3 regions of the Metabacillus sp. B2-18 genome follow, and region 2 is predicted to be linked to each of the others. Evidence: riboswitches for the same ligand, from Rfam matches in the RefSeq annotation. Region 2 holds a riboswitch; each other region holds the start of a gene.

Region 1 (2,276 bases), 2.2 Mb from region 2:
AGCTGTGAAACCTCGTAGATCGTGCGTTCAACTGCAACTTTGGCTGGTGTAATATATTTTTCATTCAATGCTGAACGATTATTTGGACCTGAAACTTGTCCAATCTTTAATTCTGTTATGCGTAACTGCTTTGTAAATTGATCATATAGGAAGTCAACCTCATATATATCGCCACTATTTATTGCCACATTATATGTTGCAAGCAAGTGAGTAAGAAGATTTCCTTGGTGGTTAGCCTCAGTAGCACGTAATGATTTATTCACTCCACTTGGGAGCTGTTGATATCCACCAGCATCTTTAATTTCATCAGCTCGATCCTTTAAACGCTCAAGCATTTCTGTATTAGAAATAGCTTGCCCAATGTTCCCATTTCCAACATTTGCACTAATAACACTTAACAAACGGTACTGAGAAACTTCATAAATTGTTCTTTCAATCGCAATTTTTGAAGGTCTTATATACTGCTCATTTAAGCTTGAGCGATTAGATGAACCAGATACCTTCCCAATCTTTGATTCTACTAATTTTAATTGCTTCGTAAAAGCATCATATAGTCCATTTATTTTCGCGATATCTCCGCTGTTAATTGCCTGATGATAAGCTGATAATTTGGAATTGAGGATCTTACCTTGATTTACAGCATCTTGGTAAGCTACATTGCTCATATTTGTTGTAGGTGTGTTTGTAGTTGGAGTAGGGACCTTAACAATCTCACCATTTCTGTGATAGTGATATTCACCGGTTTCTAAGCCGTGCTGTGAACAGTTTGTACGACAAGTATGACCACCGTTAGAATCCAAACCTCCTGGAGATGCATTCGTTACAACTGGAGCTAATAATAATGTTGTACCTAGTAGTAGTGTGTTTACTAGTTTTCTCTTTAGTGTCAAAAGAATACCCCCTTATTTGATATCCATGGTCTATGGTAAAGGAAAAGAAATGGGATTTCCAGGGGGGATTATTGGAAATGAGACAAAGGGCCTGGTTCTGTGGCCCGTTATTTGTCCACCTTTGGAAAAAGAATAATGGGACAGTGAACCTGTCCCTATGGCAGTGCAGAAAAAGTCGAAAAAGTCACAAAGTTCTTTTTAAGGGTGTAGAGATTTTGGTATAATATAACTAGAGTCAATATCGGTATTTATAACTTTATAACTAGTAAATAATAAGAAAAAGGCAAACTTACTGAAAGGTGAGGACGCAAAGCTATGAGTCTAAGGCATTAGTGCTATGATCGTCAAGCTGCCATGAGCGTTAGGAAACACTATGGCAAATTTGAACCATAGTGTTTTTCTTTTTTATATAAAAATGAGGGGATAAACTATGCATATCATTATTATTGTTCTTGCTATTTTATTGACAATTTGGCCAGCAATAAAAATCATTAACGGAATTTTCAAAATAGGATTTGCTCTTTTCTCAGGTATTTTTAATACATTTGGAAAACTGTTAATTATCGGGCTTGTTCTTCTTGGGATTATTATGACATTTCCGTGGGGGATGATTCCTGGAGTGATACTATTTATTGTACTAAAGGCAGTAAAAAGCTAGTTGTTTTTATAGACTTTACTTTTTAAAAAAACCATATAATTCCCATAACTTACTTAAATATCAAAAAAATAAACCGATAATAATAAGTAGTTAGACCTAATATAAGCAGTATAGGTTAGAAAAATTCAAATTTAATTAATCTAGTAGATTCCCTATATTTATAGGTTTATTTCATAACTTCAAAATAAAGGAGCAATAGCATGGGTACAGCGATTGGAATTGATTTAGGCACAAGTAACTCAGCAGTAGCAGTTTATCGGAGAGGAAAAGTAGAAACCATTCCAGTAGATGGACGTAAAACAATGCCATCTGTTATTTCATATAAAGACAATGGCCAAATTCTTGTTGGAAATGCGGCAAAGGCACGACTTTATATTGATCCTCTAAACAGTATTGCTTCTTCCAAAAGATTCATAGGAAACAGAGACAAAGTGTATCACGTTCACAATAGAACCGTAACACCAGTTGATGTAGCGAAAAACATCCTTGAAAAAATTAGAGTTGAAGCAAGTAAGTACATAGGGGAAGAGGTTAAGGATGCCGTTATTACAATCCCAGCTTATTTCACTGATGAGCAACGTGAAGCAACAAGAAAAGCAGGAGAAATGGCAGGACTAAATGTTCTACGACTGCTGTCTGAACCAACTGCAGCGGCTATTGCTTATGGCCTGGATAAAGAACGCAACCAAACAATTATGGTGTATGACCTTGGTGGTGGAACATTTGAC
Region 2 (2,276 bases):
AGTTCCCCTAGCATCGTTAAAACAACATAAATCACAATTTGATCCATCACTAAGTTCTTTTCAAAGTAAGGGTTAAGGAAAAGATGGGCTGTATAAACAATATACGAATAAATGGTAGCGAAAATCATGACTTTAGAATTTAAGTAGATTAAAGAAAGTAATAGATACAATGGTATTGCTGCCCAAATTTCATATGAGGGGATAAACCACATAAACACAAAGATGATAAAGAATGTAAGAGCGGACAATAAATACTTTCCTTTTGATAGGGTGTGAAACTTTTTATAGGTCAGGTAAAGACTACCAATTAAGATAGGAATCACTAGACAGACTAAAAAAAATGTTTTGAAAGGCACAATCTTAAAGATACTTAAAGCTAATACAATGGGAATACATGAAAGTAGTAATCCAGGTATGGCAATGGTAAGGAGTTTAGAGCTTAATTTCTCATATTCTGATGCTAATTGGTTATTTTCTACTGTTTGATTTCTTGATGTTTCCATGTAGGTTATGGATCCTCCTGTGTCTTTTTTCCTGTTACTATTATACCGTATGGTCTTATTATTTCCCAAGTTCAAATGTGCTTTTAATCATTTATTTTTAAGATCTAGAGTCTGATAGCAAAATTCTATTTAAAAACCGCCTATTATATAGTAAAATTATCCTATAAAATATATATCATTAGACAACGGCAAACCTATTGAAAAGTAGGGACGCAAAACTACGGGCCTAAAGCAACTGCTATGGTAGCCGAGTCGCCTAAAAAGATGGAGAATGATACGTCGGTATGATCCACCTATTTGGGTGGGTCTTTTTTTCGCTTACATAAGATAGAGGAGGAACACGTTTATGGGATTTTTAAGAGATGTTGGTAAATTCGCAGGTAAAGCAACAGGAACTGTAATTGGTGGGGCAGTCAATGTTGTTGGAGATGTAACAGGTAGTAAATTTATTAAAGAAGTAGGAGATGGGGTTAAAAAAGCTTCCGAATTTGCTGGTGATACGGTTGGGCAAGTTGCAGATGGTGCTTGGAATACGGCATCAGGATTGATTCAAGAAGATAAGCATAAAAAAGATCAAGGGTTAAACGATATGGCGGATTCAATAGGTAGAACAGCAAAGGGTGTCTATCAAACTGCTAAAAATACCTATCATAGTGGAAAATCTACATATGAAGGAATTAAAGAAGGAGATGACATAAAAGTAAAGCAAGGATTACGAAATATCGGAAAAACAGTGGCAATAGGGACACTCGCTGTTGGGGTGATTGATTTAGTCGATGGAGCAGATGGTACTGATTCAGTTACCGATCAGCAAAATGTGGCTGATGCAGGAAAAGAAGGATCATCAAATGTGCACCAAGTCCAACCTCATGTGGCTCAGGCAGAAGCAGCACCTTCAATAGAAACATCAGAACAGCCCGGAACTCACCATGTCCAACCTCATTACGTAGAGGGGCATTGGCGTGATGGGGTATGGATTGATGGTTATTGGAGAGATGGAGATGGAGATACTTCTGTCAATCTGAGTGAAGAAGAGGGTGGAGGTTACATACGTACTGATGCGGATGGAAATCCTACTAATAATTTAAATTCATAGTTCAATTGCGAGGCTAATTCTTTAGTCTCGTTTTTTTATGTACTAAAGGAAAAGGAACGAACCCAACCGTATTTTATCTACTTTCTTGATATAATAGAAGTGTTGTTATAAATTCAAAAGTGAGAAATCCTAGCTGTTTTACTGACCTAAAATTAAAATGGGGTATACCTAAATGAACAATACAAATTTAAATCCAAAAGTTGATGAATTTTTAAGTGCCGCGAAAAAGTGGAAGGAAGAGTTTGAGAAGCTACGAGAGATCGTTCAGGACTCTGAGTTAACAGAAGAATTTAAGTGGAAGCATCCTTGTTACACGTTAAATGGCAAAAATATTGTGTTAATCCATGGATTTAGAGACTACTGTGCACTTCTCTTTCATAAAGGTGCTTTGCTTAAGGATCCGCAGAAAATACTCATTCAACAAACGGAGAATGTCCAGTCAGCTCGACAGATTCGGTTCACAAATCTACAAGAAATTATTGAAATGGAATCTATTTTGAAAGCTTATATCCTGGAAGCTATTGAGGTTGAAAAAGCGGGTTTAGAAGTGAAGACTAAGGAGCATTCAGAGTTTACTATACCGGAAGAGCTTCATCAAAAATTTGATGAACTGCCTGCCTTGAAAACAGCTTTTGAAGCATTAACACCGGGAAGGCAAAGAGCGTATATTCTTCATT
Region 3 (2,276 bases), 2.0 Mb from region 2:
GTCGTTGTAAATGAGTTTTTATTCCTATCACAATCGCCTGCTCACCTGTATAGAGCTCCACTTTTGTACCTGGTAGATAAGAAGGAACACTGTTCACAAATGCCTGAACTACTTTGTGAGAATATTCATCATCACTTTTTGTCATAATCAATTCTAACGCTTCATGTGGAGGCAGTTTTTGATTTGAAAGCATACGATCATACAAGTTTGCTATCCCACAAATTTGCGGAAATTCTAATACTTCTTTGTCCTTAAGTCCCCTAGGATAGCCTTTTCCATTTAATAGCTCATGATGTTGAAAAGCAACATGAGCAGATAGTAAACTAATTTCGCGACTTTCCTTAATCACCTCAAAGCCTTTTGCAGGATGTTCTGCTTCTTGATCTGTTACAGCCTTTCCGATATCATGCAGCAACGCCCCTATGGCAAGATCTCTTAACTGAACAGGAGAATAACTCATTTGCTTTGATATTTGTAAACATAACAATGCTACGTTTACAGAGTGAGCATATTTCTCCAATCCTTCTGAAATAGAGGTTGTTGGAATTAAAATGATCGTTTTAAGAGCATTTACTTCATGGATAAGAGTCATGGCAGCTTTTTGAATAGCTACAACATTTAATCTTTTTCCTTTTTTCACATCTTCAAATGCTTCTTGCACAACAGCAATTATATCCATCCAAGTTGGCATGTCCAGCATTTCATCCAATGTAATTCCAAATGACTCAGCATCTTCTACCACAAGAGTTGTTACTCCAATTTCTTTAATACGTTCCAAATAGTTAGGATGAATTGTACGTCCTGCTGCTAAAAGGATCCGTCTCATCCGATCATAAACAGGCATTGCCAATTGCATGGCCTGTGGGTTGTAATCCTCTATATCAATAAATCTCATGATATCCTCCTTGTTGCTATCTTTCTTTGAAATCAAAAACTTTTTCAAGTCTCAACTACGTTTGGCTATTGAAAAATAACAAAAAATCCACCGATAAACACGGAGGATTGCTGTACAAAGCTCTTCCACTCATCAGCAATCCAGCCACCATAGATTTCTCCTTAGGTCTGTGACTTTGCGTCTCCATTTTTCAATGAATTTGCCTTTATTATATAAGGTTGTTGTTTTCGTTTATTAACAAATATACCATGAGATTTACGTTTATTAATAGCTTTAATTTCTTCCAATGAATTCTAAGAAGAGATACAAAAAACCCCTAAATGAGTTTTAAGGGATTCTTTACTTAGCTTGATTTTATCTCGACCTTATGTGACATGCTACCGATGATCCACTCTGCCGCTTCTTCTATTGCCATTATGGAAAGATCTATAGTTGGACATCCAAGGTTAACCATTACTGTTTCAGCGAATTGTAATTCTTCCTTAATCCGTTCAATTTTCGCATAACTTGAATCCGGAGATAACCCTAAGTGCTTCAATCTTTCTCCCCTTATTTCTCTTAGTTTCTCAGGTGACATCGTTAACCCAATACATTTTCCTTCTGACAACTTAAAAAGTTCTTCAGGAGGAGAAACCTCAGGGACTAATGGGATATTTGCTACCTTAACCATTTTATTAGCCAAATACATCGACAATGGTGTCTTTAAAGTTCTTGAAACACCGATGAGAACGATATCCGCCTCCTTGATTCCACGCATATCCTTTCCATCGTCATATTGCACAGCAAATTCAATGGCTTCAATTCTACGAAAATAGGAGTTATCAGGTACTTCTATTATACTTGGTTTTTGTACCGGTTGTTTATTTAGCTTAGTTGCAAATGTCTCCAATAGTGGACCTATTAAGTCAATCACCGTAACATCTTCTTCATTCGCTTTATGATCAAGATGCTTTTTAAATAGTGGAGTAAAGAGTGTATAGGCAATGATAGCGTTGCTTAGCTTCGCGAGAGCAATCAGATCATTTATTTCTTCCTTATTTTCTATATAGGAGATTGTTTTAATGTTAAACTCTGTTCCGATAAATTGGGCAGCAACTGTTTTGACCAACAGCTCTGCTGTATCACCCACCGAATCAGAAAGAACATAGACAATTTCTTTTTCATACACTTATAATCACCTATTCTTTGAACTTATTATCTTCTGAAACATTACCACATTCATCTTGCCTAAAGGTAGTATAATGCTTACTCTTACTCCAGAAAATTTCATCATTTGTTAGTAAAATCTACTTTTCTGTTAACGATACTCGAAACCTTTGAAATCGACGAAACTCTACAAATATCGGGTGGTGACAGTAAGAAACAACATTAATAGCAAAAT

What was found. A riboswitch is a leader RNA that binds a small molecule or an ion and turns the genes downstream of it on or off. The one in region 2 is predicted to bind cyclic di-GMP.
Region 1: it holds a riboswitch for cyclic di-GMP, as region 2 does, so the genes downstream of both, LPC09_RS22890 (hypothetical protein) here and LPC09_RS12155 (hypothetical protein) in region 2, are expected to answer to the same signal.
Region 3: it holds a riboswitch for cyclic di-GMP, as region 2 does, so the genes downstream of both, LPC09_RS22020 (HD-GYP domain-containing protein) here and LPC09_RS12155 (hypothetical protein) in region 2, are expected to answer to the same signal.

The regions. Positions count from the first base shown of each region.
Region 1 is NZ_CP088245.1:4,560,093-4,562,368, reverse strand. It holds gene LPC09_RS22895 (MBL fold metallo-hydrolase) at 1-890, opposite strand, end outside; cyclic di-GMP riboswitch class I at 1,163-1,247, shown strand; gene LPC09_RS22890 (hypothetical protein) at 1,321-1,548, shown strand; gene LPC09_RS22885 (Hsp70 family protein) at 1,749-2,276, shown strand, end outside.
Region 2 is NZ_CP088245.1:2,407,938-2,410,213, reverse strand. It holds gene LPC09_RS12160 (hypothetical protein) at 1-503, opposite strand, end outside; cyclic di-GMP riboswitch class I at 681-763, shown strand; gene LPC09_RS12155 (hypothetical protein) at 850-1,599, shown strand; gene LPC09_RS12150 (DUF1801 domain-containing protein) at 1,772-2,276, shown strand, end outside.
Region 3 is NZ_CP088245.1:4,360,125-4,362,400, forward strand. It holds gene LPC09_RS22020 (HD-GYP domain-containing protein) at 1-895, opposite strand, end outside; cyclic di-GMP riboswitch class I at 1,027-1,109, opposite strand; gene LPC09_RS22025 (pyruvate, water dikinase regulatory protein) at 1,239-2,063, opposite strand; gene LPC09_RS22030 (bh protein) at 2,245-2,276, shown strand, end outside.